DNA from 2 places in the Acidovorax sp. KPB24-03 genome. Region 1 is predicted to be linked to the other one. Evidence: riboswitches for the same ligand, from Rfam matches in the RefSeq annotation. Region 1 holds a riboswitch; the other holds the start of a gene.

What was found. Region 1 has a riboswitch for S-adenosylhomocysteine ahead of ahcY (adenosylhomocysteinase). Riboswitches for the same ligand answer to the same signal wherever they lie in the genome.
Region 2: another riboswitch for S-adenosylhomocysteine. It lies ahead of metH (methionine synthase); the one in region 1 lies ahead of ahcY (adenosylhomocysteinase).

Annotation. Positions count from the first base shown of each region.
Region 1 covers NZ_BAAJYR010000002.1:8,001-26,362, forward strand. The annotation lists gene AC27KI_RS00665 (DMT family transporter) at 1-208, opposite strand, end outside; gene AC27KI_RS00670 (hypothetical protein) at 230-1,696, opposite strand; gene AC27KI_RS00675 (peptide chain release factor 3) at 1,693-3,321, opposite strand; gene AC27KI_RS00680 (acyltransferase family protein) at 3,515-4,552, opposite strand; S-adenosyl-L-homocysteine riboswitch at 4,704-4,800, shown strand; gene ahcY (adenosylhomocysteinase) at 4,870-6,300, shown strand; gene AC27KI_RS00690 (TlyA family RNA methyltransferase) at 6,437-7,438, shown strand; gene metF (methylenetetrahydrofolate reductase [NAD(P)H]) at 7,435-8,277, shown strand; gene AC27KI_RS00700 (hypothetical protein) at 8,327-8,929, shown strand; gene AC27KI_RS00705 (septal ring lytic transglycosylase RlpA family protein) at 8,895-9,551, shown strand; gene AC27KI_RS00710 (23S rRNA (adenine(2030)-N(6))-methyltransferase RlmJ) at 9,562-10,455, opposite strand; gene AC27KI_RS00715 (serine/threonine protein kinase) at 10,704-12,623, shown strand; gene rplM (50S ribosomal protein L13) at 12,786-13,214, shown strand; gene rpsI (30S ribosomal protein S9) at 13,226-13,618, shown strand; gene AC27KI_RS00730 (DUF6776 family protein) at 13,784-14,497, shown strand; gene AC27KI_RS00735 (bactofilin family protein) at 14,559-14,957, shown strand; gene erpA (iron-sulfur cluster insertion protein ErpA) at 15,017-15,382, shown strand; gene mdtD (multidrug transporter subunit MdtD) at 15,478-16,902, shown strand; gene AC27KI_RS00750 (anhydro-N-acetylmuramic acid kinase) at 16,907-18,016, opposite strand; gene AC27KI_RS00755 (M23 family metallopeptidase) at 18,039-18,362, opposite strand, start outside.
Region 2 covers NZ_BAAJYR010000064.1:3,722-16,636, forward strand. The annotation lists gene AC27KI_RS10140 (phosphocholine-specific phospholipase C) at 1-561, opposite strand, end outside; gene AC27KI_RS10145 (hypothetical protein) at 612-794, opposite strand; gene metH (methionine synthase) at 904-3,651, opposite strand; S-adenosyl-L-homocysteine riboswitch at 3,672-3,769, opposite strand; gene AC27KI_RS10155 (transporter substrate-binding domain-containing protein) at 3,884-4,723, shown strand; gene AC27KI_RS10160 (hypothetical protein) at 4,761-5,492, opposite strand; gene AC27KI_RS10165 (DMT family transporter) at 5,787-6,776, shown strand; gene AC27KI_RS10170 (NADP-dependent isocitrate dehydrogenase) at 6,892-9,129, shown strand; gene AC27KI_RS10175 (hypothetical protein) at 9,241-9,612, opposite strand; gene AC27KI_RS10180 (hypothetical protein) at 9,644-9,967, opposite strand; gene AC27KI_RS10185 (FmdB family zinc ribbon protein) at 10,269-10,625, opposite strand; gene fmdA (formamidase) at 10,652-11,878, opposite strand; gene urtE (urea ABC transporter ATP-binding subunit UrtE) at 11,953-12,642, opposite strand; partial or broken gene urtD (urea ABC transporter ATP-binding protein UrtD) at 12,692-12,915, opposite strand, start outside.

The sequences.
Region 1 (18,362 bases):
GGTGCAGCGGCGCGCTGCGCAGCACCCAGATCCACAGCAGCGTGGTCACGCCGTAGAGCGCCAGGGCCACGATGAGCCAGCCGTTGAAGATCCAGTCGGTCAGCACCGGCTGGGCCGGCAGCATCATGGCGGCCTTCTTGAACAGCAGTTGCCCGAGCGAGATGCCGAGCACGCACAACAGGGTCAGGGACGTGAGTAAAAGGGACATGGTGAGAAGGCTGGGGGCGTGTCATGCCGACACGGAGCGGGCCGGGCCGGGGCGGCGCAAGGCGAAAGCGGGAAGCAGGGCCAGGGGCAGGGTGAAAAACGGCAGGAGGTAACGGTATTCGCCCGCTGTGGACAGCAGGAAGATGGCCACCAGCTGCACGGCCATGGGCAACGCCACGATCAGCAGGGGCAGGTCGCGCCGGGCGATGCCCCGGCACAGGGCCCACGCCAGCAAAAGCATGCCGAGCCAAGGGGTCCACAGCAGCCACCGCCATGCATGGCTGGCCTTTTGCAGGGCGATGAAGCGGCGCTCCACGCCGCGCAGGTCGAACTGGCGAAAGACCGACACCCCCTGCGTGCGCTGCAGCACGTAGGTGGCGTAGGTCACGGAGGGAAAGCCGCCCTGCGCGAGCGCGGCGGCCAGGAAGACGTTGACCCGGCTGGCGATGAAGTCGGGCAGGTTCTGCCAGAGGTTGTAGGTGAGGAATTCACGCACCAGCGCCTTCTGGTCCGGCTGCGGCAGTCCTTGCACCTGCGGTCCCTCGGGGTGGAAGACGAGCATGTCCCAGTACGCCGGGTCGGCATAGGCCTGCAGTTGCGGCAGGGGGCGGTAGCGCCCGAGCATCTCGATCGTCGCAGGCGACACCTTGGGCCGGTCCAGCACCCAGGGATCGTTCATGTGGGGATACTGGTCCCACAGGCGGTTCATGGCCCGGGGCTTGAGAAAGTTCACGGTCTCGAAGACCACCATGGGATAGACGGCTTCCTGTGTCCTGGACGGATGCAGCTGGTGGCCCGCGAACATCGCCGCGCACACCGCACCGATGACCGCCGCCAGCGTCCAGCGGCTGCGGCGCTCCAGCACCAGCAGCACGGCGACCGCCGGCAGCAGAAAGACGATGCCGTTCGGCCGGGCGAAGGCCGCGAAGGGCAGCGCCACGGCCACCATGGCCAGCGAGGCCGCGCCCATCGTGCGCTGGCGGGCGGCCAGCCACAGCTCGAACAGCAGGCCGCAGGACGCCACGGCGAAGATGCCGTCCGGGTACAGCGTGCCCATGAAGTAAATCATGTGCGGCGCCAGACACACCAGCACCAGCACCACCGCGAAGCTCTTTCTCAGGCCCTGCCGCCAGTACCACGCGAGCATGCGGGCGAAGATCAGCGCGCACAGGCACAGCAGCACCGCCACGGGCACCTCCACCCGCCGCGTGCCTTCGTAGAACAGGCGCACGAAGTAGTACCAGAAGACGGTCTTGCCGGAGCGGAAGTCGCCTGCGCGCTCCACCTCCAGCAGGATGGAGACCGAGTCTTCCCCCAGGATGCCCGGCCAGAAGGCCATCAGCCAGGTGCCGTACAGCGCCATCAGGGCGCTCCAGATCACCAGGAACGGGGTGGCTGCCCGCCAGCCATCCCGCGGGGCGCGGACCGCGCGGGCAATGGACGGAGATGGCAGCGTCGCTCCCACGGCCGGGCGATGGTCTGCGCTCAACCGGCGGCCTGCAGCGCCAGGCCGGCGTGCTCGCGCAACGGGTGGAAATGGATCTTGGGAAACCGCTCCTGGGCCAGGCGCACGTCGTAGGGCGAGGTGCACAGGTAGGCCAGCGTGTCGGCTGCGTCGTGCGCGAGCCGCAGCGGGTAGGCGTCAGTGAACGCCCGCAGGTCGGCCGGGCTGTCGGCGGTGATCCAGCGGGCGCCGGTGTACTGGCAGCCCTCCAGCCGCACGTCGGCGTCGTATTCGGTCTTGAGGCGGTGCTGCACCACTTCGAACTGCAACTGGCCCACCGCGCCCAGCAGCATGGCACCGCCGGCGTCGGGCTTGAAGACCTGGATCGCGCCTTCCTCACCGAGCTGGGCCAGGCCCTGCTGCAGCTGCTTGGTGCGCAGCGGGTTCTTCAGGATGACCGTCATGAACAGTTCGGGCGCGAAGAACGGCAGGCCGGTGAACTGCAGGCTGGCGCCGTCGGTGATGGTGTCGCCCAGTTGCACGCCGCCATGGGTGGTGAAGCCGATGATGTCGCCGGCATAGGCCTCTTCCACCGCCTCGCGGCGCTGCGACATGAAGGTCACCACGCTGGTGGGGCGCAGTTCCTTGGCGGTGCGCTGCACCTTGAGCTTCATGCCCGGCGTGTACCGGCCCGAGGCCACGCGCACGAAGGCGATGCGGTCGCGGTGGTTGGCGTCCATGTTGGCCTGCACCTTGAACACCACGCCCGAGAAATTCTGGTCTTCGGGCTGCACGGTCTTCTCGACCGGCTGCTTGTTCACCTGCAGGCTGCTCAGGCGGGGACGCGGCGAGGGGGCCAGGTCCACCAGCGCATCCAGCACTTCCATGACCCCGAAGTTGTTCACGCCGGAGCCGAAGAACACCGGCGTCTGCTTGCCGGCGAGGAAGGCCTCGTGGTCCCAGGTGGGCGAGGCGCCCACGGCGAGTTCCATGCTCTCGATGGCGGCGTCGAATTCGCTGCCGAAGCGCGCGCGCAGGTTGGCGGCGTCCGACAGGGGAATGGTCTCGAAGTCCTGCGGGCGGCGCTCGCTGCCCGACTCGAACACCGTCATGGCCTGCGTGCGCAGGTTGATGATGCCGCCGAAACCCTTGCCCTGGCCCACGGGCCAGGTCATGGGCACGCAGGGCATGCCCAGCTCGCGCTCGACCTCGTCCAGGATGTCCAGCGGTTCGCGCACTTCGCGGTCCATCTTGTTCACGAAGGTGATGATGGGCGTGTCGCGCTGGCGGCAGACCTCGATCAGGCGGCGCGTCTGCGCCTCCACGCCGTTGGCCGCGTCGATCACCATCAGGGCCGAATCGACGGCGGTGAGCACGCGGTAGGTGTCTTCCGAGAAGTCCTTGTGGCCCGGCGTGTCCAGCAGGTTCACCACGTGGTCGCGGTAGGCCATCTGCATGACCGAGCTGGCCACCGAGATGCCGCGCTGCTTTTCGATCTCCATCCAGTCGCTGGTGGCGTGGCGGCTGGCCTTGCGGCCCTTGACCGCGCCCGCGATCTGGATCGCGCCCGAGAACAGCAGCAGCTTTTCAGTGAGCGTGGTCTTGCCCGCGTCCGGGTGGGAAATGATGGCGAAGGTGCGGCGGCGCCGTGTTTCGGAGACGTAGGACACAGTGTTTTTTTGGTGAGGGGCGCGGCGCACGCGGGTGGGCCGAAGTACGGGCGCCAGGGCCGGCGCGCTGGCGTGCCGCCGCGGAGGGCGCCCGCGGAAAAGTGGCCGTATTCTAATGGCGGCCCTCGTGCCGGACCTCGGTGGGACCGCCCCGGCCCGGCCCCGGGGCCGCCGCCTTGGCCCCTCGAAGGGGTCAGGGAGCCGCTTGGGGCGTCACGGGCGCCCGCCCGAACCACCGCTTGAGCCGCAGCGCCGGCGATTCCACCAGATGCCAGGAGGCATAGCCTGCCACGGCGGCCAGCGCCACCGACAGCAGCAGGCTCGGAATGAACGCCAGATCGGGCCAGAGCGCATACACCGACTGCTGCACCGGACAGCCGTACAGATAGATGCCGTACGACGGGTCCCCGCCGCGCTGCAGGAAGGCCAGCGCGGGCACGTTCAGCGAGCCGATATGGATCAGCAGCGGCGGCAGCAGGAGCAGGCCCGCTGTGTGCTCCATCTGCAATCCGAAGAACAGCATGGCGGCCAGCGGCGCCAGCAGGAGCAGCAGCCGGCCGGAGCGGGCCTGGAATGCATCGCGGAAGACGGCGATGAGCGCGCCATAGGTGAAGTAGGCGGGGTATTCGAACCAGTGCTGCATCTCGCCGGTCAGGTCGGCATTGCGCGCGGTGAGAAAGAACGCGAGATAGGCCACAGCGGCGAGGCCGGCGAGCCAGCGAGACCGGAACACGCCCAGCAACCCTGCGCCTGCCAGCACCAGGTAGCACAGGCTTTCTATCGGGATGGTCCACAAGGGCCCGTTCATCAGGTGCTTGATCGGGTTGTTTTCGAACACGCCCGGCAGGTAGGGGTAGTCCCTGATCAGCAGCAGGTTGCGAAAGTAGCCGAGCGTATCGGGGTGGGCCAGAAAGTCCGCGGCCGGCATCGAGTTGAAGAAGATTCCGAACAGAAAGACGTTGGTGAGCACGGCGAACAGCACCCCGGGCCAGATCCGCAGGAACCGCTTGGACAGGAACGCCAGCACCTTGGGCTGGCGCAGCCAGCTCTGGGTGACGAGGTAGCCGCTGATCGTGAAGAACGTCATCACCGCCACGCCACCCACCATGTCGGAATGCAGCCAGGTGGGCGACGCGGTGTGCGTGATGTGGAAGTGGTGGCTGAAGATCACCGCGCTCGCCGCGCAGATGCGCATCAGATCGAACAGGTTGCCCCGGTGCTGTGTGGACATTGTCTCTGGGTTCTTCTGGCCCTTTGCGGGCGTATCGCTGGTTGTCTTGTTGTCAGGCCGGCACCTCGAATCCATGCCGGTCTCTGCTCTGTAGCGTGCCACGGTCGGCGCGCTGGCATGGGCGCGAAGCGCGATGTCCTTATAATCGCCGCTTTCCGAGGAGCGTTGCAGCGTCTTTACCCCCGGTGCCCGGTGTGCGGCAGGGACGCGAGGCTCGGATCATCATTTTGCAACGACGCTCGCCCACGCTTCTTGTGCGGTGAGTGAGCCATTCCCCTCCGATGCGTGGTTTTTTACCTTCTTTACCGGAGAAAACCATGAGCGCAGTTCTCAAGCCCCAGGCCGACCAGGCCATCGCCGACCTTTCCCTTGCCGCATGGGGCCGCAAGGAAATCCGCATCGCCGAGACCGAAATGCCCGGCCTGATGGCCATCCGCGACGAGTTCGCGGCCAGCCAGCCGCTCAAGGGCGCGCGCATCACCGGCTCGCTGCACATGACGATCCAGACCGCCGTGCTGATCGAAACGCTCAAAGCCCTGGGCGCCGACGTGCGCTGGGCTTCGTGCAACATCTTCTCCACCCAGGACCACGCCGCTGCCGCCATCGCCGCCACGGGCACGCCGGTGTTCGCCATCAAGGGCGAGTCGCTGGAAGACTATTGGGACTACACCCACCGCATCTTCGACTTCGGTCCCAAGGGCAGTGCGGGCGAAGGCCCCAACATGATCCTGGACGACGGCGGCGATGCCACGCTGCTGATGCACCTGGGCCAGCGCGCCGAGAAGGACGCCTCCCTGGTCGCCGGCAACGGTGCCAGCGAGGAAGAGCGCATCCTGTTCGCCGCCATCCGCAAGAAACTGTCGGAAGACGCGACCTGGTACACCCGCAAGTCGGCCGAGATCATCGGCGTGACGGAAGAAACCACCACCGGCGTGCACCGCCTGAACGAGATGTCCGCCAAGGGCACGCTGCTGTTCCGCGCGATCAACGTGAACGACTCGGTCACCAAGTCCAAGTTCGACAACCTGTACGGCTGCCGCGAGTCGCTGGTGGACGGCATCAAGCGCGCCACCGACGTCATGATCGCCGGCAAGGTCGCCGTGGTGGCCGGCTACGGCGACGTGGGCAAGGGCTCCGCCCAGGCGCTGCGCGCGCTGTCGGCCCAGGTGTGGGTCACCGAGATCGATCCCATCAACGCCCTGCAGGCCGCCATGGAAGGCTATCGCGTGGTGACCATGGACTACGCCGCCGACAAGGCCGACATCTTCGTGACGACGACGGGCAACAAGGACATCATCACCCACGACACCATGGTGAAGATGAAGGACCAGGCCATCGTCTGCAACATCGGCCACTTCGACAACGAGATCGACGTCGCGTCGATCGAGAAGTACGAATGGGAAGAGATCAAGCCCCAGGTGGACCACATCACCTTCCCGGACGGCAAGAAGATCATCCTGCTGGCCAAGGGCCGCCTGGTGAACCTGGGCTGCGGCACGGGCCATCCGAGCTTCGTGATGTCGTCGTCGTTCGCCAACCAGACCATCGCGCAGATCGAGCTCTTCACCAAGCCCGATGCCTACGAGGCCGGCAAGGTCTACGTGCTGCCCAAGCTGCTGGACGAGAAGGTCGCGCGCCTGCACCTGAAGAAGGTCGGCGCCATGCTGACCGAACTGACGGACTCGCAGGCCGCCTACATCGGCGTGAGCAAGAGCGGCCCCTACAAGCCCGACACCTACCGCTACTGATCGGGCGGGGCTTCGCGCCCCGGGGCGGCGGCCGGTGACTCCGGCCTGTTTGCCCTGTTTTGCTATAAAAATAATAGCTTCTTGCGCTAGATAAATATGCGCTGGAGGCCCTTTTGACTCTGAAAAGGACGGGCGCATGCGCGCAGACGTGTATCTGGTGGACAAGGGCCACGCCGCGACCCGGTCGCAGGCGCAGCGCCTGATCGCGGCCGGCGTGCAATGGCGGCTGGCACCCAGCCTGCCCTGGCACAAGGTGGCCAAGAACGGTGACGAGATTCCGGACATCGCCGAAGTGCAGTTGCTCGACCAGTCCGAGGCGCGCTACCTCTCGCGCGGCGGCCTCAAGCTGGAAGGCGCGCTCGTGTCCGCGGGCCTGGACGTGGCGGGCTGGCGCTGCCTGGACGTGGGCCAGAGCACCGGGGGCTTTACCGACTGCCTGCTGCAGCGCGGCGCGGCCCAGGTGATCGGCGTGGACGTGGGCCACAGCCAACTGCACGACCGCCTGCGGCAGGATCCGCGCGTGGTGGCCGTGGAAGGCGTCAACGCCCGGTCCCTGACGGCCGCATCGTTGCAGGACGCCTGCGAGGACGCCTTGTCCGAGCAGGTCGAGCAAGACCCCGACGACAACGAGACCCAGCCCGAAGCGCCCTACGGCTGGATGCGCAACGGCGGCCTGATCGACGACGAGTACGACGACAGCGACGATGCCAAGGAACACGACGTCGAAGCCTTCAAGGCCGAGCGCTCTGCCCGGGCGCGGGCCCGCGCGGAGGGCGCCCTGCCCACCGTGCGCCGGCGCCGGGCAGGGCTGGAGCAGGTGGACATCACCCCGGTGTTCGATCTGGTGACGGGCGATGTGTCGTTCATCTCGCTCACGCTCATCCTGCCGGCGGTGGCGCCGCTGCTCAAGGCCGGCGGCGACCTGCTCATGCTGGTCAAGCCGCAGTTCGAACTGCAGCCCGGCCAGGTGGGCAAGGGCGGCATCGTGCGCGATGTGTCGCTCTACGCCGTGGTCGAGCAGCGCATCCGCGGCTGCTGCGCGGAACTGGGCCTGACAGTAGCCGCCTGGATGGACAGTTCCATCGATGGCGGCGACGGCAACCGTGAATTCTTCGTCCATGCAAGGAGGGCGGCATGACTGCCTCCAATCCACCCTTACCCGTCAGTTTCGAATTTTTCCCCCCCAAGACGCCCGAAGGGGCCGAAAAGCTGCGTGCCGTGCGGCAGGCGCTGTATGCCCGGCGGCCCGAGTTCTGTTCCGTCACCTACGGTGCGGGCGGCTCGACGCAGGAGGGCACCTTCACCACCGTGCGCGAGATTCTGGCGGAGGGCGTGAGCGCGGCCTCGCACTTCTCGTGCATTGGCGCCACGCGCGAGACGGTGCGCAGCCAGCTGGCCACGCTCAAGGCCATGGGCGTGAAGCGCCTGGTGGCCCTGCGCGGCGACCTGCCGAGCGGCTACGGCGCGGGCGGCGAGTTCCACTACGCCAGCGATCTGGTGGCCTTCATCCGCGCGGAGACGGGCGATGACTTCCACGTGGAAGTGGCCGCCTACCCGGAAGTGCACCCCCAGGCCCGTTCGCCCGAAGCCGATCTGCAGGCCTTCGCGCTCAAGGTGCGTGCCGGCGCGCACTCGGCCATCACGCAGTACTTCTTCAATGCCGACGCCTACTTCCGCTTCGTGGACGACACGCGGCGGCTGGGGCTGGATGTGCCCGTGGTGCCGGGCATCATGCCCATCCTGGGCTCCACGCAGCTCATGCGTTTCTCCGACGCCTGCGGCGCCGAAATCCCACGGTGGATCCGCATGCGGCTGCAGGGTTTTGGCGACGACACGGCCAGCATCAAGGCCTTCGGCCTGGACGTGGTCACCGGCTTGTGCGAGCAACTGCGCGACCGTGGCGTGCCGGGCCTGCACTTCTACACGATGAACCAGAGCGCCGCCACGCTGGAGATCTGCCGCCGGCTGGGCCTTTAGACGCCGGCGGCCACTCCGGTAATATCGCCCCTTCGTTTTTCTGCCCACTATGACGTCCGCCTTCGCTCCCCTGTTGGTCGCCACCCTGTGCTGCGTGGCGTCTGCCCCGTCGTGGGCCCAGACACGGTACGTCTGCCGGGATGCAGCGGGCAACAGCTTCACGATGTCGCGCCCCTGTCCCTCCGGCACGACGACGTCGGTGGCGGCCACGGGGCCTGTCGCACCACCTCCGGCGTGGCGCTATGAGCCCCCGGTGCGCTCCGTGCCCGAAGGGCCGGCGTACCAGCGCTACATGAGCGCCCGTTGCCGCTCCCTGAGCGACACGCTGCGCGGAGGCTCCTCCGGCATTCAGCCCGACGCCTATGCTGGCATGCGCCGGGAGTACCAGCGCGACTGCCACGACGAGGAATCCGACGCTTCCTCCCGCTATTTCAGGGAGCAGAGCGAGGCGCGCAAGCAGCGGCAGGAGCAGGAGCAGCAACTGCGCGTGGCAGCCCAGGCCTCCCGCGAAGAGGCCACGCGCCACGCCGAGCAATGCCGGGAGTCGCGCCGCATTCTCACCGCCAAGCGGGCCCGCACGGACCTGACCGAAGGCGAAAGAAAGGACTTGAAGCGTTTTGAAGACGCCTACGAAACGCGCTGCCAGCGCTGAACTGCCCCACCGCCTCGGTGCGCTGTTGTCTGGCGCGCTGCTGTCGTGCGCCCTGGTGGCCTGCGCGGTCAAGGCGCCTGCGCCTGGCGACGACACCATTGCGGCGACGCAAAAGCCATTGATTCCCCTGCCGGCGCCAGCCCAGCCGCCCCGCGCATCGGCCCCTGTGAAGCCCCCGCCGGCCATCGCGGGTGAGGCGCCCTCCAAACCGTCGGACGCGGATGCGTCCTCCGAGAGCGATGCCGCCGATGCGTTCGTGCAGGAAGGCTTGGCCTCCTGGTACGGGGCCCGGTTCCACCGCCGCCGCACGGCCAGCGGGGAGCGCTTCGACATGAACGAATTCACTGCTGCCCACCGCACCTTGCCCTTCGGCACGCGCGTGTGCGTGCGCAGCTTGGTGACCGGCCGCGCCGTGCAGGTGCGCATCAACGACCGCGGGCCCCACTCGCCCGGCCGCATCATCGATGTGAGCCGCGCCGCCGCCGGGGCGCTGGGATTGCTGGGGCTGGGCACCAAGCCGGTCGTGGTCTCCCAGGCGCCGGAAGACGCCGCGGCGCAGTGCCCTGATGCCTCGGTTTCCGGCCTGTCGCAGGCCAGCCCGCTGCCAGCCTCTGGCGAATAGGCGGGCGGGCTCAGCCGCCCGACTCGAGCGTGTGCGAGGCGTGGTGGTCCTGCGCCAGCAGCTCAGCCATCTGCGGCAGTGCGGGCTTGAGCGCCGCTTTCAGCGTGAACGGCGGATTGATCAGGAACATGCCGCTGGCCGGCAGCCCCGGGCGGCGGGCCTGTCCGTCCGCGGCGCCCGTCACCTTGCTCGATTTCACGGTGAGCGTGGCATGCAGCCACGACTTGCCGGCCTTGGTGGCCAGCGTCTTGAGCCGCCGTGGCAGGTCATGGGCTTCGGGCCGGGGAATGATCGGGTACCAGACGGCATAGGTGCCTGTCGCAAAGCGCTTGAGCGAGTCTGCGGCCATGTCCAGGACGCGCCCGTAATCGCTCTTGATTTCATAGCTGGGATCGCACAGCACGAGAGCGCGGCGGGCCGGTGGGGGCAGGAATTTCTTGATGCCTTCGAAGCCGTCCTCATGCAGCACCGCCACCTGGCGGCCGGCCTCCAGCTGGGCCACATTGCCGGCCAGCGCGCGCAGGTCGGTCGGGTGCAATTCGAACACCTTGAGCTTGTCGCGGTCGCGCAGCAGGCGCTGCGTGATGAAGGGCGAGCCGGGATAGACCCGCGTCACGTTGCCCTGGTTGAAGGCGCCGACCATGTCGACATAGGCTTGCAGCGCGGGCGCCAGGGGCTCTTTGAGCACGGCAGGTGGTACCAGGCGAAGGATGCCGTCCCCCGCCTCTCCGCTCGTGGCGGCGTAGTCGCCGTCCAGGCGGAACAGGCCGGCGCCGGCATGGGTGTCCAGCACGGTGAGCGCTGCGTCTTTCTGCGTAAGGTGTTGCAAAGTGGCAATCAGCACCGTGTGCTTGAGCACATCGGCGTGGTTGCCCGCATGGAAGGCGTGGCGGTAACTGAACATGATGGGCCAATGGTAACCACGCACCGCCCGGTGCCGCGTGATCGTGCCCGCTTCGTCATGGCGCAGTGGGGGCCCGGGCGCTGCCGGGGCGATGGCTTGGAGCAGTCGCCGGGCGCCTTGTTGCCGCCAGGGAGCGGGCTTGCTGCATGATGGCGGCTTCGGCCAATGTGTTGCAATCCATCCACTTGTCCGTTGCCGGGTGCGCCGTTGCTGGTGCACCATTGCCGCCCGAAAGCCCAGCCGTCACCATGTCCGCCATCACCAGCACCGAACCCCCGACCGACGTCCACCACGTCGACGCCCTGCCGGCCGGGACGCGTCTGGGAGAGTTCGAGGTGCTTTCGCTGCTGGGGGTGGGCGGGTTCGGCATGGTCTACAAGGCATTCGACCATTCGCTCCTGCGCTTCGTGGCCATCAAGGAATACATGCCGTCGGCGCTGGCGGCGCGCGCGCAGGGCAGGTCGCTGTGGGTGCGGTCTTCCACCCAGGAGCAATCCTTCCAGGCGGGGCTGGCCTCGTTCGTGAGCGAGGCCAGGCTGCTTGCCCAGTTCGACCATCCCTCGCTGGTGAAGGTCTTTCGCTTCTGGGAAGCCAATCACACCGCCTACATGGTCATGCCGCTCTACACGGGCATGACGCTCAAGCAGGCCCGCGCGCACATGCGCACGCCGCCGCCCGAGGCCTGGCTGCGCAAGATGCTGTGGTCGGTGCTGAGCGCGCTGCGCGTGCTGCACGACGGCCAGACGCTGCACCGCGACATTTCGCCCGACAACATCTTCCTGCAGGACAGCGGTCCTCCCGTGCTGCTGGACCTGGGGGCTGCACGCCATGCGATCAGCGACCACGGGCACCAGCACACGGCGGTCCTGAAGGTCAATTACGCGCCCATCGAGCAGTACAACGACGGCGAGAGCGATCTACGGCAGGGTCCGTGGAGTGATCTCTACGCCCTCGGCGCCGTGGTGCATGGCAGCCTGTGCAACGACACGCCGCTGCCGGCCACGCTGCGGTCGATCCGCGACCGCATGGTGCCGTTCTCACGGGTGGCCAAGACCGTGCGGCGACAGTTCGGTGTGGAATATTCCACGCCCTTCGTGGCCGCGATTTCGCAGGCGTTGGCCCTGCGGCCGGATGAGCGTCCCCAGAGCATCGACGAATTCCTGCGCACCATGGACATGGTCGCTCCGCCGGAGGGCATCGACCAGTTCGATTTTCGCGCCGAGCTGGGCGATATCTGGGTGGAGCCGGCCGACCGGCGTGGTACGGGCGTGGCGGTGCCCATGATCGACATCACCTCCGTGCCTCTGCCGGCGGTGGGCGTACCCTTGCCTGCGCCTCTGGCCGCTGCGGTGGAGGCGCCGACGGTGGACACGGGTGCGCAGTTGCACATCGATCGGCAGGAGGCTGGCGACACCGTGGTGTCCGATGGGCAGGACACGGTTTTCATGGATGGAGGACAAGAGGTGGCAGATACCGTGACAGGTGGCGATACGGTTTTCGAGGAGCGCCGTCCTCAGCATCCAGAAAGGCTGGGGCGTCCGAAGACCCGCCGAAGCCAGGCTGCGGGCGAGGAGGCCCCGGCATCGGCAGTCGCTGGCGTGCGCCGCCGTCCCTTGCTTTGGGCGAGCGCCGGCGTGGTGGCTATGGCTGTGGTCGCTGCCGGACTGTGGTGGAACGCCTCGCGCGACACGCCCCATCCCACCAAGTACACCCCAGAAGACCAGATCATCACGGAACTGGCCGAGCCGCCAGCGCCGGTGGCCTCTGCACCCGCCGAATTGATCCCCGTGGTCGATGAAGCGGCCACCGCACCGGCTCTGCCGGCCGCATCCGCAGCCTCGGTGGCCGCAGCGCCCGCATTCGTCGTTGCATCGGCACCACGGCCCAAGCCTGTTCCTCGCAAGGTGGCCGAGCCCACGCCTGCGGCCGTGGCCGCGGAAGCGCCTGCATCGCCCGAGCCTGCGCCGGTTCCAGCCGCCACGCCCAAACCGGCGGTCGCACGCGTGGCAGGGCCGGACGAAGCGTGCGCCAACGCCGGATTCATCGCCCGACCGATGTGCATCCACCAGCAATGCCAGAACGCGGCGGTGGCCAACCACCCGCTGTGCGTCGAGAATCGGCGCCGGCTGGAAGCCGAAGAACGCCGCCGCACGATGCTGTCCCAATAGCCCTGCCTTGGCATTTTCCCGCCACTTCGTATAATGGCTGGCTTCGCAGCGCTTTTTTGGTCCCGCGGCGGAGCATTCATACCACCTAAGAGGCTTCCTTCAGAGATGCACCGACCGTGGAAAAGGACCGACAAACCCCCCGTTCTTTGAAAAGAGAAACTCATGTCTACTTTCAGCGCAAAGCCCGCTGAGGTCGTGCACGAGTGGTTTGTGATTGACGCGACCGACAAGGTCCTCGGACGAGTAGCCAGCGAAGTTGCTCTCCGTTTGCGCGGCAAACACAAGGCCATTTACACGCCTCACGTCGATACCGGTGACTTCATCGTCATCATCAACGCCGCTCAGCTCAAGGTCACCGGCACCAAGTCCCTGGACAAGGTGTACTACCGCCATTCGGGCTATCCCGGCGGTATCACGGCCACGAACTTCCGCGACATGCAAGCCAAGCACCCCGGCCGCGCGCTGGAAAAGGCTGTCAAAGGCATGCTGCCCAAGGGTCCCCTGGGCTACGCGATGATCAAGAAACTCAAGGTGTATGGCGGTGCTGAGCATCCCCACACCGCCCAGCAGCCCAAGGCGCTGGAAATCTAAGGAGCCTTGAGATGATTGGTGAATGGAACAATGGCACCGGCCGTCGCAAGTCCAGCGTCGCCCGCGTGTTTCTCAAGAAGGGTTCCGGCAAGATCACTGTGAATGGCAAAGACATTCAGCAGTATTTCGGCCGCGAAACCTCGATCATGATCGCCAAGCAGCCGCTCGCGCTGACCAACCATGTCGAAACCTTCGACATCCAGGTCAACGTGCACGGCGGCGGTGAATCCGGCCAAGCCGGTGCCACCCGCCACGGGATCACCCGCGCCCTGATCGACTACGACGCAACGCTGAAGCCCGCACTGAGCCAAGCCGGCTTCGTGACCCGCGATGCACGTGAAGTCGAACGGAAGAAGGTCGGTCTGCGTTCTGCACGCCGCGCCAAGCAGTTCTCCAAGCGTTAAGCTTCGCCGCTGCAAAAGACTGCCATGCCGTGCTGGGCCTTTACAAAGGCTGCAAGAGCGACGTGTCAGTCGGCCGAAAGCACTTTCGGGTGCTTTCCGGCTTCAAAAAACCGCCTGTCCGGCGGTTTTTTCATTTCTGCTCCTCCATTTGTTGAATAGGGAAACATGCGACTCAAGCTGCTACGTCGCCGTTTGACCATCAGTGCGCCGCGGGTGTCGGTCCGAAGCGCGATGCCATGGCCTGTCCGCTGGGTGCTGCTGGCCATTTTCTTCGGCCTGTGCGCCGCGCTGGCGCTCTGGGCCTTCGAGTTCGGCAAGAGCATCGCAGGGCTGGATTCCCGCTCCCGGGCAGAACTGGTGCGCTTGCGCGAAGAGGTAGCCCAGTTGCGCGAGGAGCAGCGGCTGCAAAAGGACACGTCGAGTTCTACCGGCACGCTGCTGACCGCCGAGCGCACCACGATGGATCGCCTGATGGCCCAGATGCGCCAGCTGGAGGCGGACAACCGCGCCCTCCGGGACGACCTGGGCTTTTTCGAAAAGCTCATCCCGGCGGGCAAGACCGAAGGGGTCAGCATCCGTGGACTGCAGGCCGACGTGGTGGGGGGCAGCCAGTTGCGCTGGCAGGTGCTGGTGATTCAGCCGGTGCGCAACGCGCCCGAATTCCGTGGGCGGCTGGAGTTGATGCTGGCAGGTACGCGCGATGGACGCCCCTGGACACAGGCGATTCCCGCGGATGGGCAACCCCTTCAGTTCCAGCAGTACCGCCGGGTGGAAGGGTTGTGGCCGTTGCCCGGCAATGCCGTGGTAAAAACCGTGACCGCGCGGGTCTTGGAGGGCAGTGCGGTGCGTGCCACCCAGACCCTGAGCATCGAAGAATAGCGGCGGTGGCGGCGTCAGCAATGGGCCCATTCCCTCCCGTGCCAACCGACTGGAGTGTTCCATGTTCTCTCGCAAGAAGCAGCCCCCGATCAAGAGCCTGATCGCCCATGGCACCCGCATCAACGGCGAAGTGCGGTTTTCCGAGGGCCTGCGGATTGATGGCGAGGTGGCGGGGGACGTGCGGGCCAGCGACGAGCAGCCCAGTATCCTGGTGATATCGGAGTCCGCCCGGGTCGAAGGCGCGGTGCATGCAGCCCACGTGATCGTCAATGGCACGGTTCTCGGACCGGTGCATGCCGCGGAACTGCTGGAGCTGCAGCCCAAGGCCCGCATCACCGGAAACGTGCACTACAAATCGCTTGAAATGCACCAAGGAGCCACGATATCGGGACAGATGAGCCCATCGACCGTGCTGGTCGAGGAAAAACCCACACTGAAGTTGGCGTCAAACGCCAGCTGACCCACATTTGAGGGGTGTTGCAGTACCATCGACGGCAAACCCTCCCGAAGGAGCACTCCATGAGCGCCGTAGCCGAAAACATCCAGACCAAAATGCCCGCCCCGATTCTGTTCACCGACAGCGCGGCGGCCAAGGTGGCTGACCTGATTGCCGAAGAAGGCAACCCCGACCTGAAATTGCGTGTGTTCGTCCAGGGCGGCGGATGCTCGGGCTTCCAGTACGGTTTCACGTTCGATGAAATCACGAACGAAGACGACACCACCATGACCAAGAACGGTGTGTCGCTGCTCATTGATGCCATGAGCTACCAGTACCTGGTCGGTGCCGAAATCGACTACAAGGAAGACCTGCAGGGCGCCCAGTTCGTCATCAAGAACCCGAATGCGACCACCACCTGTGGCTGCGGATCGAGTTTCTCCGCCTGATGGCGCGATTTTTCGCCTGACTCGAAAGCCGCCTTCGGGCGGCTTTTTGCTGGGCACGTGCGGCGGAACCCATTTCCGCCGTTGATCGGAACGGCATGCAACAAGAGCGCTCCCTTCAAATCCTGCTATGGCTGGTGGCCGTCGGCTTTTTCATGCAGACGCTGGACGCCACCATCGTCAACACGGCCCTGCCCACCATGGCGCACAGCCTGGGGGAAAGTCCGCTGCGCATGCAATCGGTCGTGGTGGCGTATTCGCTGTCCATGGCGCTGCTGATCCCAGCATCGGGCTGGGTGGCCGACCGCTTCGGCGCACGGCGGGTGTATCTGAGCGCCATCGTGCTGTTCGTCGTGGGATCGGTGCTTTGCGCTGTGTCGAGCCGGCTGGACCAATTGGTGGCGGCGCGGGTGGTGCAGGGCCTGGGCGGAGCGCTGTTGCTGCCGGTGGGACGGCTGGTGGTGCTGCGCACCTTTCCGCGCGAGAAGTTTCTGCAGGCCATGAGCTTCGTGGCGATCCCCGGCCTCATCGGGCCGCTGATCGGCCCCACGCTGGGTGGCTGGCTGGTGGAGGTGGCATCGTGGCACTGGATCTTCCTGATCAATGTGCCGGTCGGCCTGATCGGGTGCCTGGCGACGCTGCGGTACATGCCGGCCGTGCCCGGCGCCCCGGTGGCCCGCTTCGACCTGGCGGGCTATCTCATGCTGGCCTTCGGCATGGCGGCGCTGTCTCTGGCGCTCGATGGACTGTCGAGCCTGGGGCTGCGGCAGGCGAGTGTGCTCGTGCTGCTGATTTTCGGGTTGGCGAGCCTGGTGGCGTACTGGCTGCATGCGGCACGCAAGCCGAACCCGCTGTTCTCGCCCCGGCTGTTCTCGGTGGCCACGCTGCGCATCGGGCTGCTGGGCAACCTGTTTTCGCGCCTGGGCAGCTCGTGCATGCCCTTCCTGATCCCCCTGATGCTGCAGGTGACGATGGGCTACACCCCCCTGCATGCCGGACTGATGATGCTGCCGGTGGCACTGGCCGGCATGTCGATGAAGCGTTTCACGACGCCATTGATCACGCGGTTCGGATACCGCCGTGTGCTGGTGGGCAACACGCTGATGGTGGGGATCACGATGGCGAGTTTTGCCCTCTCGACCCCCTCGCAGCCGCTGTGGTGGCACATCGTGCAGTTGGCGATCTTCGGGGCGGTGAATTCGCTGCAGTTCACGGCCATGAACACGGTCACGCTCAAGGACTTGAACCAGGGCATGGCCAGCAGCGGCAACAGCCTGCTGTCGATGGTGCAGATGGTGGCCATGGGCATGGGGGTGGCCGCCGCGGGCGGGGTGCTCTCGGCATTCACGGGCCACTTCGGGAGCGGGGGTGCGCAGCAGACGCTGTGGGCCTTCCAAGGCACCTTCGCCTGCATGGGGCTGGTGACCATCGCCTCGGCAGGCATCTTCTGGCAGTTGTCTCCACGCGACTCCGAACGCGGCGCGGCTGCGGACGACGTGCCCGACGTGCCGGAGCACGTCTGAGCCGTCAGGCGGGGTAGATTGCGCCCAGGATGCGCGGCCCCGCCGCGCCGGTGACGCTGGGGAGGTTGCCGCTTTGTCGCTCCACGGCTCGGTGGGCCAGCCATGCGAAGGCGGCGGCTTCCACCTGCAGGGCCGGCATGCCGTGCTCGTCGGAGGCCGATACGGCGACCCCGGGCAGAAGTGCCTGCAATCGGTGCATGAGGTGGCCGTTGAGGGCGCCGCCGCCGCACACGATCAGCGGGTTGCCGCCGTCGCCGAAACGGCGCACGCCATCGGCGCAGACGCTGGCCGTGAATTCGGTCAGGGTGGCCTGGACATCGGCCGGAGCGGCCGATGCGAACGCCGGCAGGTGCCCTTCCAGCCAAGCGGGGTTGAAAAGGTCACGCCCTGTACTTTTGGGTGGTGGCTGCGACAGATACGGCTCGGACCGCAACGCACCGAGCAGCGCGGGCAGGACCTGCCCGCTGGAAGCCCAGGCCCCGTCGCGGTCGAACGGCTGGCCCGTATGCTGCTGGCACCAGTGGTCCATCAGTGCGTTGCCTGGCCCGCAATCGAATCCCAGCACCGCACCCTGCGAACCCAGCACGCTGAGGTTGGAGATGCCGCCGATGTTCAACACGCAGACTGTCCGGCCGGACTGGCTGAACATCCCCTGGTGAAACGCCGGTACCAGCGGCGCACCCTGGCCGCCCGCCGCCACGTCGCGGCTGCGGAAGTCGGCCACCACGTCGATGCCCGTCGATTCGGCCAGCAAGGCGGCATTGCCCAGTTGCAGCGTGTATCCGGTGCCGTCGAAGGCCTGGGGGCGATGGCGCACCGTCTGCCCGTGGGCGCCGATGGCGCGAACGGCGGAGGGTGGCAGGCCGGCCTGGTTCAAAAGCGTGTGCACCACGCCGGCATAGGCGCGCGCCAATGCGTTTCCGGCCAGCGCAGCGCGGTGCAGTTCGTCGGCACCGGGTGTGTTGAGCGCGAGCAGTTCTGCTCTTAAGTCAGGAGCAAAAGGCGCGCATGCATATTGCGCGACCTTGCATTTTTGCTCGGAGAAATCTGCCAGCACCCCATCGACTCCGTCGAGCGAGGTGCCCGACATGAGTCCGATGTACAACGCTGGCATGGGGCCGGAACGCGCAACGCGCTTACTGGGCGCTGGCTTGCTGCACCTGGGCGGCGGCCGACAACTGGATGCGCATGTTCGATGCCAGGCGGTTGAAGGCGGCGCGCGAGGCGCTGGACACCGGCGTGGCAGCTTCGCTCTGCTGGGCGATCACCATGGGGTCCTGGTGCTGGCCATCCACGCGGAATTCGAAGTGCAGGTGGGGGCCGGTGGCCCATCCCGTCGCGCCGACGGCGCCGATGGTCTGTCCCTGCTCCACGCTCTGGCCCTTGCGCACGTCGATGCGGCTCAGGTGGGCATACACGGTGACGTGCTGGTTGCGGTGCTTGACGTAAATGACATTGCC
Region 2 (12,915 bases), on a different contig from region 1:
GAAAAGCCGGTTGGCGATGGTGCCGGTGTGCATGCCGCAGTGGTAGTGGTCGCACAGCGTGAAGGCGTCGGCCAGCGCGCGCTGGAACGGCACCTCCGCCGTTTCGTAGTAGCCCATCGACAAGGGCAGCTTCGCATCGGGCCACTGGGACATGCGCCCGTGGTCCCAGGCCGCCTGCGAGTCCAGCCAGGTGTGGGGCGTGCTGCCGGCGCGCTGCGCGTTGCCCTTGGCTTCGTCCAGGCGGTAGGGCACATAGGTGCTGGGCGGCGACGTCTTGGTGTAGGTCTGGTAGAAAACGTTGCGGCCGTTGGGCGTCGGGATCGGGAAACGGTCACCGAAGCCGCGCACGCCCTTGAAGGTGCCGAAGTACCCATCGAACGAGCGGTTCTCCATCATCAGCAGGACGACGTGCTGCACGTCCTGGATGGTGCCGGTGGCGTTGTGGGCCTCGATGGCCAGGGCGCGGCGGATGGCCGGTGGGAAGGCAGTGAGCGTGGCCGAAGCCGCGCCCACGCCGAGCGCGGTCGTGAGGAAATTGCGTTTGGAGGAATCGACGGTCATTTGGAGGAGTCTTTCTTGTCCGTGAGCGGGGTTCCGGGGGGCTGCCCCGTTCAGGGCTTGGGCGCGCAGTGCGTGTCCGGACTGGCGCATGTGGCCGCCGCTGCGGGAACGGTGGCATCCGAGCCACCGCTGCCACCGCAGCCCGCCAGCAGCAGGGCAAGAAAGAGCGCGCTGGCGCCCGGCAACGGGCGGCCGATCAGAGGCAGCGGCGAGCGCTGCAGAGGGATGGTCATGGCGTGGGAAGAAGGGAAGGAATGAAGTCCTTCATTCTTCCCGCCGACTGTGGCGCCAGAGTGACGTCAGCGTGACGCGGCGGGGGCACCGCCGTGACGCCGCCGCCGGTCAGAGGTTGGGTGCGAGCAAGCGCTGCAGGATGCCTTCGTCCATGCCACGCCGCGTGGCCAGGTCGTGCACCTGGTCTTCGCCGATCTTGCCGACGTTGAAGTACTGGCTCTCGGGATGCCCGATGTAGAAGCCGCTCACGCTGGCGGCGGGCGTCATGGCCAGGCTTTCGGTGAGGCCCATGCCGATCTCGCCGCACTGCAGCACGCGGAACAGTTCGCTCTTGGCGCTGTGGTCCGGGCAGGCCGGGTAGCCGGGCGCGGGACGGATGCCCTGGTACTTCTCGGCGATCATGTCGTCGTTGCTCAACTGCTCGCCGGCCGCATAGCCCCACAGGTCGGTGCGCACGCGGTGGTGCAGGCATTCGGCAAAGGCTTCGGCCAGGCGGTCGGCCAGGCTCTTGAGCATGATGGCCGAGTAGTCGTCCAGCGCATCGACGAAGGCCTGCTCTTTCTTCTCCACGCCCAGGCCCGCCGTGACGGCGAACAAGCCCGCGTAGTCGGCCACGCCGCTTTCCTTGGGCGCCACGAAGTCGGCCAGGCACCGGCTGGGGCGCGGCACGCCATCGATCACGTGCTTTTCGGTCTGCTGGCGCAGGCCGTACCAGGTCATGGCAACCTCGGTGCGCGATTCGTCGGTGTAGAACTCGATGTCGTCGCCCACGCTGTTGGCCGGGTACAGCGCCAGCACGCCGCTGGCACTCAGCCAGCGGCCCTCCACCAGCCGGCGCAGCATGGCCTTGCCATCGGCGAAGACGCGCGTGGCCTGCTCGCCCACCACCTCGTCGGTCAGGATGGCAGGGTACGGGCCGGCCAGGTCCCAGGTCTGAAAGAACGGTCCCCAGTCGATGTACCGGGCCAGCTCGTTGAGGTCGAAGTTCTTGAACATGCGCCGCCCCAGCAGGCGCGGCGTGGCCGGGCGGTAGGCCGACCAGTCGATGGGCGTGCGGTTGGCGCGGGCCTTCGCCAGCGGCCACAGGGGCGTCTGCTTCTTGTTGGCGTGCTGGGTGCGCACCTTGTCGTAGTCGGCGTTCAGCTCCTGCACGTAGTGGTCGGCGCCGTCGCCCAGCAGGCTCTGCGCCACGCTCACGCTGCGCGACGCATCGGGCACGTAGACCACGGGGCCTTCGTAATGCGGCGCGATCTTGACGGCGGTGTGCACACGGCTGGTGGTGGCACCGCCGATGAGCAGCGGGATCTTCTTGATGCGGAAGTGCTCGTCCTTTTGCATCTCGCCGGCCACGTATTGCATCTCTTCCAGGCTGGGCGTGATCAGGCCTGACAGGCCCACGATGTCCGCGCCCTCGACCTTGGCGCGCGCCAGGATCTCGTGGCAGGGCACCATCACGCCCATGTTCACCACCTCGAAGTTGTTGCACTGCAGGACCACGGTGACGATGTTCTTGCCGATGTCGTGCACGTCGCCCTTCACGGTGGCGATGATGATCTTGCCCTTGCTGCGCACGTCGCGGCCGGCCAGTTCGTCCTGGCGCTTTTCTTCCTCGATGTAGGGGATCAGGTGGGCCACGGCGGATTTCATCACGCGGGCGCTCTTGACCACCTGCGGCAGGAACATCTTGCCCGCGCCGAACAGGTCGCCCACCACGTTCATGCCGTCCATGAGCGGGCCTTCGATCACGTGCAGCGGCCGCCCGCCCTTGGCGACGATGGCCTGGTAGGCCTCTTCGGTGTCTTCCACGATGAAGTCGGTGATGCCGTGCACCAGCGCGTGCGACAGGCGTTCGCCCACGGTCTTCGGATGTTCGGGCGTACCGCGCCATTCGAGCCGCTTGCTCTCGTCCTTGGCACCGCTGCGGGCCGTCTCGGCCACCTCGACCAGGCGTTCGCCGGCGTCGGGGCGGCGGTTGAGCACCACGTCTTCCACGCGGTCGCGCAAGGTGGGCTCCAAGTCGTCGTACACGCCGACCATGCCTGCGTTGACGATGCCCATGTCCATGCCGGCCTGGATGGCGTGGTACAGGAACACGGTGTGGATGGCCTCGCGCACCGGGTCGTTGCCACGGAAGCTGAAGCTCACGTTCGACACGCCGCCCGAGACCTTGGCGCCCGGCAGGTTCTGCTTGATCCAGCGCACGGCCTCGATGAAATCGACCGCGTAGTTGTTGTGCTCTTCGATGCCGGTGGCCACCGCGAAGATGTTGGGGTCGAAGATGATGTCCTCGGGCGGAAAGCCCACCTCGTCAACCAGCACGCGGTAGGCCCGCTCGCAGATCTCGATCTTGCGCTCGTAGGTGTCGGCCTGCCCCACCTCGTCGAAGGCCATCACCACGGCGGCGGCGCCGTAGCGCTTCACGAGGCGCGCCTCGTGCTTGAACTTCTCCACGCCCTCTTTCATGGAGATGGAGTTGACGATGCCCTTGCCCTGGATGCAGCGCAGGCCGGCCTCGATCACGTCCCACTTGGAGGAGTCCACCATGATGGGCACGCGGGCGATGTCGGGCTCGGAGGCGATCAACTGCAGGAAGCGCACCATGGCCGCCTTGCTGTCGAGCATGGCCTCGTCCATGTTGATGTCGATGACCTGTGCGCCGTTCTCCACCTGCTGGCGCGCGACGGCCAGGGCCTCTTCGTACTGGTCGTTCAGGATCATGCGGGCGAAGGCCTTGGAGCCGGTGACGTTGGTGCGCTCGCCGATGTTGACGAATAGCGTGCCCTCGCCGATGGAAACCGGTTCGAGGCCCGAGAGCTTCATGGGAGGCGGGATAAGGGGGGCGGACATCAGGCTCACCTGCGCAATCGGTAGTTGGGAACAGGCGAGCGTCGTTGGACAGTGGGGCCATCGCCGCCCGAGCCTGACGCCTGGTTGAGCCGGTTGATCGGCAGGCGCTGCAACGCTCCTCGGGGGCGGCCGGATTTTACGCGCCCTGCGACCGGGCCCTCACCGCGCCCCGCCTCCCGAGCGGGTTCTCCGGACAGCGGCATGGAAAGTGCTTGGCCGCTTCCCAGGAAGGAGCCCTCCCATGCAATCGCCCTTCGATGGTGCAACGCCCAGCCTGTGGGCCGGTGAGATTCTGCAACGCCGCCGCCTGGTGTGCGGCTCCATTCTGGCCCTGGGCCTGTCGGGTCCGCTGGCGGCCGCCGAACATCGGGATCAGCTGGAGCGCATCCGCTCCGCCCGGGTCCTTCGCGTGGCAGTCCCACAGGACTTCCCACCGTTCGGCTTTCCGCAGGGCAGCGAGCTGGCGGGCTTCGACATTTCCATTGCCAAGATGCTTTCGATGCACCTGGGCGTGTCGCCGCAGATGGTGCCGGTGCCCAGCGGGGACCGGCTGGCGGCACTGTTGGAAGACCGCGTCGACATCATCATCTCCAGCCTGGGCAAGACGCCCGAGCGCGAGAAAAGCATCGACTTCTCCAGTGTCTACGCCCCGACCTACCTCGGTGTCTTCAGCCAGCAGAAATTGAGCCGCGACGAATTGCTGAAACTTCCAGCCCCGGTCGTCGGAGCGGCGGAAAACAGCCTGGAGGAATCCCTGGTCCGGGCATTCCTGCCGACCGCGAAAATCCAGGGATTCAAAGGCAGCGCCGCGTTGCTGGACGCCTATGCCGCAGGCCATTTCGAATTCTTCGCGGGTGGCAACGTGCTGGTGGAATCCATCAAGGATGTCGGTCTGCGCACCCGTGTGCACCAGGTGGCGCTCCTCAAAGAGAGCCCGTGCTACATCGGCCTTCGGCAAAACGAAGCACGGCTGAAGGACGAGATCAACCGCTTCCTGGCAAGCATCCGTTCGTCAGGCGCCCTCATGGTCAACGCCATGAAATGGTTCCGCCAGAGCTTTTCGGCCGACATGTTCAAGTGAGCAGCACGGGCAGCGGCGCCCACCTTCACCCTCTGATTCATCGCACCGGCAAGAACTGCAGGAAAGAGCCACCCACCAGCCCCTGCACATAGGTGATGGCGGCACGGCGGTACTTTTCGGTGGCCACCGCCGACAGCAAGTCGAGCCGGCCGATGATCTTGCCGAACTCGCGCTCGAAGCTCAGATTGCGCCCCTGCGGACCGATCTCGTCGGCCAGCAGCAGCGGCTGGCCCGCCGCGGTGCGGCGCTGCGAGAGCATCCACACGGCGATCTCCACATTGCGCGCCGCGTTGTACAGGTGCTGGGCATCCAGGCTGTCGAGCAGGAAGAACTCGATCTTTCCGTCGTGCGCGGTGATCAGCATGTCGGCCGTGGCATAGATGAACGCCGCCACGCGGTCGCCCGCGAATTCGGGCGCCAGGGCCGCAGCCATCGCCGCGATGTCGCGCCGCCCCTGCAAGGGCGCCCAGACCCCGCCCTTTTCGATGGTGGTGCGGACCTGCTCCATGGCCTGCTCGCGGCCCACGGCGCTGGTCTTGCGCCATTCGGCAGGGTTGCGGCGGTAGAGCTTGTCCATCAGCCGATAGAGGCTGTCCAGGTTCTCGCGCATGGCCAGCGTCGCCATGCGGTTCACGTCGGACTGCCCCAATTCGCTGCCATTCGCAGACGCGCCTTTGACCTCGCCATGGGGCGCGGGCGGGCTGGTGCAGCCGGACACGGCCGCCAGCGTGCAGCAGGACAGGAGGAGCGGAACGAACGTCAGTCGCATTGCGCCGCATTATCGACAAGGCTTGAAAAGCAGCCAGGGTTTCCTGAAACTGCCGAGGCAGTCTTTCCGTACTCAAGTCGATGCCGCAGCAGGGCCGTTGGAGGTGGGCCCATGCCATGTGATCGACTCCCGAAACCAGTTCACTGCGGTTTCGGATAGTCATCGGACAATAAGGAGCAAAAATACTCTAAAAGAGGCCACATTCGGCCAAGTCAGGATATTTACACGCAGAGTTGTCGTACAACTTGTGCAAAATTCACCGTTTTGGGGCGCCGCCCCGCCTGGAAAGAAGCCATGTCGCCCCCTATCTCCCCACTAGCGCAACGCAGGAACGTCTTCCTGCTGGCGTTGTTTTGCTGCCTGCTCTGGGGCAGCTCGTACCCTGCGATCAAGAATGGCTACGCGCTGTTCGGCATCGACAGCAGCGACACCCCATCCAAGCTCGTGTTCGCCGGCTGGCGCTTCGCCCTGGCGGGCCTGGCGCTGCTGGCCTGGGTGGCCGCCAGCGGCCGGCAGATCAGCGGCTGGCCGGCCCGGGCGTGGGGCCAATTGGCGCTGCTGGGCCTGTTGCAGACCACGCTGCAGTACATCTTCTTCTACATCGGCGTGGCGAACACGACGGGGGTGAAGGCGTCGATCATGAACGCCACCGGCACCTTCTTCAGCGTGTTGCTGGCGCATTTCCTGTACCACAACGACCGCATCAGCCATGCCAAGGCCTGGGGCTGCATCGTGGGCTTCGCGGGGGTCATGGCGGTCAACCTCGGCGCCGGGCTGGCCGGAACGCTGACCGATTTCGAGTTCGCCCTGCTGGGCGAAGGTTTCGTGGTGATCGCCGCCCTGGTGCTGGCGCTGGGCGGCGTCTACGGCAAGCGCATTTCCCAGGGGATGGACCCCATCGTGATGACGGCCTACCAGTTGACCATCGGCGGACTGGTGCTGCTGGCGCTCGGCTATGCCTTGGGGGGGGGCGCTGGGCGAGGTGACGTGGGCTTCGTCATCGCTGCTGGCCTATCTGGTGGTGCTGTCGTCGCTGGCCATCTCGATCTGGAGCCTGCTGCTCAAGCACAACCGGGTGAGCCTCATCACCGCGTTCAACTTCATGGTGCCCGTGTTCGGCACCTTGCTGTCGGCCTGGTTCCTGGAAGAAAGCCTCCTCGAATGGCGCAACGCGGTGGCCCTGGTGCTGGTGTGCAGCGGCATCTGGCTGGTAACGAGGGTATCCGCACCGCGCGCGTGAGCCTGCAGCAGCGCGTCCAGCGGGCACCCCTTTCGTCCCCGTGATCGGGCATGTGGGCACCTGCCCCGAACGGCGCTGAGGGGCATCTGTGCCGACTGCCTTCAGAAAGCGCGAAAATCACCGGCTGATCTGTCACCCCTTCCCAAGGAACGCAAGCGAATGAGCACGACGCAACCGACCATCATCTACACGCTGACCGACGAAGCCCCCGCCCTGGCGACCGCCGCCTTTCTGCCGATCGTGCGGACCTTCGCGGCCCCAGCGGGCATCCACGTGGAGACCAGCGACATCTCGGTCGCCGGCCGCATCCTGGGCCAGTTTCCCGAGCGCCTGACCGAGGCACAGCGCGTGCCCGACAACCTGGCCGCCCTGGGCAAGCTGACGCTCTCGCCTGACGCCAACATCATCAAGCTGCCCAACATCAGCGCATCGGTGTCGCAGCTGGTGGCAGCCATCAAGGAACTGCAGGGCAAGGGCTATGCGATTCCCGACTACCCCGAAAATCCGACGACCGACGAAGAAAAGGACATCCGCGCCCGCTACAACAAGTGCATCGGCAGCGCGGTGAACCCGGTCCTGCGCGAAGGCAACTCCGACCGCCGCGCACCCAAGGCCGTCAAGGAATACGCCCGCAAGAACCCGCACAGCATGGCCGAATGGAGCCAGGCATCTCGCTCGCACGTCTCGCACATGCACCACGGCGACTTCTACCACGGCGAAAAGTCGATCACGCTCGACAAGGCGCGCGACGTGAAGATGGAACTGGTCGGCAAGAGCGGCAAGACCACGGTGCTCAAGCCCAAGGTGTCGCTGAAGGACGGCGAGATCATCGACAGCATGTTCATGAGCAAGACGGCCCTGCTCGAGTTCTACGAAAAGGAGATCGAGGACGCGCACAAGACCGGCGTGATGTTCTCGCTGCACGTCAAGGCGACGATGATGAAGGTGTCGCACCCGATCGTCTTCGGCCACGCCGTGCGCATCTTCTACAAGGAAGCCTTCGCCAAGCATGCGCAGCTGTTCGAAGAACTGGGCGTGAACGTGAACAACGGCATGGTCGATCTGTACAACAAGATCGCCACGCTGCCCCAGAGCAAGCAGGACGAGATCAAGCGCGACCTGCACGCCTGCCACGAAAACCGCCCCGAGCTGGCGATGGTCGATTCGGCCAAGGGCATCACCAACTTCCACTCGCCCAACGACGTCATCGTCGATGCCTCGATGCCCGCCATGATCCGCAACGGCGGCAAGATGTGGGGCGCCGACGGCCGCCTGAAGGACACCAAGGCGGTGATCCCCGAGAGCACCTTCGCCCGCATCTACCAGGAGATCATCAACTTCTGCAAATGGCATGGTGCCTTCGACCCCAAGACCATGGGCACCGTGCCCAACGTGGGCCTGATGGCCCAGCAGGCCGAAGAGTACGGTTCGCACGACAAGACGTTCGAAGTGCCTGAAGCCGGCGTGGCCAACATCGTCGATCTGGCGACGGGCGAAGTGCTGCTGAGCCAGAACGTGGAAGAAGGCGACATCTGGCGCATGTGCCAGGTGAAGGACGCGCCGATCCGCGACTGGGTGAAGCTGGCCGTGACCCGCGCCCGCAACTCCGGCATGCCCGCCGTGTTCTGGCTGGACCCGTACCGCCCGCACGAGAACGAGGTCATCAAGAAGGTGAAAACCTACCTGAAGGACCACGACACGACCGGCCTGGACATCCAGATCATGAGCCAGGTGCGCGCAATGCGCTACACGCTGGAGCGCGTGATCCGCGGCCTGGACACGATCAGCGTCACCGGCAACATCCTGCGCGACTACCTGACCGACCTGTTCCCCATCATGGAACTGGGCACCAGCGCCAAGATGCTGTCCGTCGTGCCCCTGATGGCCGGCGGCGGCATGTACGAAACGGGCGCTGGTGGCTCGGCGCCCAAGCACGTGCAGCAACTGGTGGAAGAAAACCACCTGCGCTGGGATTCGCTGGGCGAGTTCCTGGCCCTGGCCGTCAGCCTGGAAGACCTGGGCCTGAAGACCGGCAACCAGCAAGCCACCCTGCTGGCCAAGACGCTGGACACCGCCACCGGCAAGCTGCTGGACAACAACAAGAACCCCAGCCCCAAGACCGGCCAGCTGGACAACCGCGGCAGCCAGTTCTACCTGGCCCTGTACTGGGCCCAGGAACTGGCCGCGCAGACCGAGGACACGGCCCTGGCCGCCAAGTTCGCCGGGCTGGCCCAGACGCTGGCCGACAACGAGCAGAAGATCGTCGGTGAACTGGCGGACGTGCAGGGCAAGCCGGCAGACATCGGCGGGTACTACCTGCCCGACCCGAAGAAGACCGAGGCCGTGATGCGGCCCAGCGCCACGCTGAATGCGGCGCTGGCTGCCGTGACCGCCTGATCCGCGTGAGAAAGCGCCGGCCCTTGCACAAGGGCTGGCCGGTTTCGAAAGCGCCTGCCCACCGCAATGTGGGCAGGCGCTTTTCTTCATGGCCGCCGGATCGGACCGCCTCTATCGGGGAACGAACAGCAGCTGCCCCTCGGGCGTCGGCCGATAGCTGAAACGTCCGTCGAGCACCACCTTGCCGCCGATACGAGCCACCCAGGTGTAATCGCCCACGCGGGTGCCCGCGTTGCCGAAATCGCTGGGATAGTGCACGGTCCCGGCACGCTCGCCGCCCCCTTGGGGCTCGGCGGTCGCGGTGGTCGTCTTCCCGTCCGGCGTGGTCACGGTGAACTCCACACGCGGCTGGCGGGTCGCCATCTTGTCGCTCACGCTCAGCCCGATGGCCGGGCGCGCGGTGTACAGAACGCTCTGGGCGAAAGCCGGGGCCGCTGCGGCCAAGACCGCCATGCATGCGGCGCTGCGAAAAGAAAATGCCATCTGTGCTCCTTTGTCTTTCTGAGTGAGCGGTTCAATCGCCGCACCGCACCGCCCGAAGTGGCGCAACGGAGGCCGGCTCCCAGGGCGCGCGGCCGATGTGCGTGCCGCCACCCCAACCGTACTCGAAGGGTTCGCCCTGCGGCGACGTGCCGAACGCACTGATGCGCCCTTTGCCCACGTCCAAACCCCAGGCCTGCTCCAGGCGCGTGATCTCCAGCGGCGTCCCGGGCGGCAGCGTGCGGACCCGCTGCAGGCCGTGAAAGCGGTCGTTCGCCGTATCGCGCGGATGCGGTGAGAGCACGAGCGTCGGCGCATCGCGCACCTGGTAGAGGCCGGATTCCTGCAGCAGCACCACACGGGCCGGCGCACGCAGCGGCAGGCATCCGCTGGAAGCCAGATCATCACGGCCTTCACAGCCGGCCAGTGCCGCGAGAAGCGGCAGCCACGCCAGTCCAGCCCGGCGGCCGCAAGCCGACAGGCGCCAGGGCTCAACCCACCTTGCCACACGATTTGCCATGGGCGAAATGTGTCGCAACAGGCACCGCCCAGGGGTAAGACAACAGCGCAGCTGCGCCTTCTGGGGCCGCGGCCCCCGTCATTTTGGTCATGCGTGGGCCATGGGGCGCCACCCCACGGCTCGCCTACGTCCCGGTCACCTAGTGGCTGATCATCCAGGGCCGCTTGGACGGAAACGCCTTCGCTCCGCTCGCCGCCGTCACCGTGGCGCTGCGCTTGCCAGAGCCGCAGCAGCCGCACCCCGCCGGATGGCGCATCCGCCCGTAACTGCCTTCTTCACCGTTGCGGGAGGAGCGCGGCGCATGCTGCGCCCGCTCGTTGGTGTCGAACGCACGGCGCTGCTCCGGGCTCACGCAGGCCAGCCGGGGAGCGCTGGCGAAGACGCGGGGGGAGGCAGCGCTGCACCGAGGGCAGGCAGCGGGCTCGTTGCGCAGCGCCAGGCTGCGCAGGGCATCGAAGCCGCCACACATGGCGCACTGGTAGTCGTAGGTGGGCATGGCGCGGTGTCCTGTGGTGGAGGGAATCAGACGAGGTCGGGCGACAGCGGCATGTCGATGCTGCCGTCCAGCATCTTCACCGGGCCGCTGGCGTTCGGGTTGATGTCGAACTCGAAGATCTGCGTCGGCAGCCACAGCGTGGCGCAGGCGTTGGGCACATCGACCACGCCGCTGATGTGGCCCTGCACAGGGGCTGTTCCCAGGATCGAATACGCCTGGGCGCCGCTGTATCCGAACTTCTTCAGGTATTCGATCGCGTTCAGGCAGGCCTGGCGGTAGGCCACGTTCACGTCCAGGTAGTACTGCTTGCCCGCCTCGTCGACCGAGATGCCTTCGAAGATCAAATAATCGTTGTAGGTCGGCACGATGGGGCTGGGTTTGAAGATCGGGTTCTTGATGCCGTACTTCGCCATGCCGCCCTTGATGAGGGTGACCTTCATGTGCACCCAGCCGGCCATTTCGATCGCGCCGCAGAACGTGATTTCGCCGTCGCCCTGGCTGAAATGCAGGTCGCCCACCGAGAGGCCCGCGCCGTCGACATAGACCGGGAAGAACACTTTCGATCCGCGCGACAGGTCCTTGATGTCGCAGTTGCCCCCGTGCTCGCGCGGCGGCACGGTGCGCGCGCCTTCGGCCGCGGCCTTGGCCTTGGCCTCGCCGGTCAGGCGGCCCATGTGGGCGGTGACGGCCGAGGGGGGGTTGGCCAGGCCAGCGGTGGGATCGGTGTCGATGAGCTTTTGCTCACGCTCGTTCCAGAGGTCGAGCATTTTCTTGTCGGGCAGGCAGCCGATCAGGCCGGGGTGGATCAGGCCGGCGAAGTTGACGCCCGGAATGTGGCGCGAACTGGTGAACATGCCCTTGAAGTCCCAGATCGATTTCTGTGCCTCGGGGAAATGCTCGGTCAGAAAGCCACCGCCGTTCTTCTTGGAGAAGAACCCGTTGAAACCCCACAGGCTGTCCTGCTTGGCGCCGATGTCGAGCAGGTCCACCACCAGCAGGTCGCCCGGCTCCGCACCCTTGACGCCCACCGGGCCCGAGAGGTAGTGCACCGTGGTCAGGTCGATGTCGCGCACGTCGTCGGCGCTGTCGTTGTTCTTGATGAAGCCGCCGGTCCAGTCGAAGGTTTCCAGAATGAAATCGTCGCCCGGGTTCACCCAGCAGGCCATCGGAATGTCGGGGTGCCAGCGGTTGTGGATGTTCTCGTTCTGGGTCGGCGATTGGTTCAGATCGACGTGGATGAGGGTTTCAGCCATGGCGTGCTCCTGGAAAGTGAAGGAAGAGAAGGCGAGAGGGAAGGAACGAAAAATCCGTCGCGGACAGTGGCCGTTCACACGGACAGGTAGGCCTTGATGCGCTGCTGGTCGGTGTCAGCGCGGGCGGTTTCATGCACCAGGCGGCCGCCTTCGATCACGAACAGGCGGTCGGCCACGTCCATGGCGAACGAGAGCACCTGCTCGCTCACCACGATGGTGATCTGGCGCAGCTTGCGGATCTCGTTGAGGGCGCGGGCGATGTCTTTGATGATCGAAGGCTGGATGCCCTCGGTGGGCTCGTCCAGCAGCAGCACCTTGGGATCGGTCACCAGCGCACGGGCGATGGCCAGCTGCTGCTGCTGCCCGCCCGAAAGATTGCCGCCCTTGCGACGGCGCATGTCCCACAGCACAGGGAACAGCGCATAGATCTCTTCGGGGATCTGGCGGGTCTTCGAGTTCTCCAGGCCGGTCTGGATGTTCTCCTCCACCGTCAGCGTGGGGAAGATCATGCGGCCCTGCGGCACGTAGGCGATGCCTTTGGCCACGCGCCGAAAGCTCTCGTCCCGCGTCACCTCCTGGCCGGCCACGGTGATGCAGCCGCTCTTGACCGGCATCACGCCCATCAGGCTCTTGAACAGCGTGGTCTTGCCCATGCCGTTGCGGCCCATGATGGCCACGGTTTCGTTGGCGCGGCCCTCGAACGAGATGCCGTGCAGCGCTTCGCTCTGCCCATAGGCGACGTGCAGGTCGGTGACTTTCAGCATGGGGGGGCTCCAGAAAACTCAGGGCGTGGGCAAAGGACAGCGGCGCGTCTCAGTGGCCGAGGTACACGTCGATCACCTTGGGGTCGTTCTGGACCTTGTCCATCGACCCTTCGGCCAGGATCTTTCCCTGGTGCATCACGGTGACCTTGTGCGCGATGCGCTTGACGAACTCCATGTCGTGCTCGATCACGATCACCGCGCGGTTCCTGCAGATGCGCTGCAGCAGCTCGGCCGTGAGCTCGCGCTCGCGCGCGCTCATGCCGGCGATGGGCT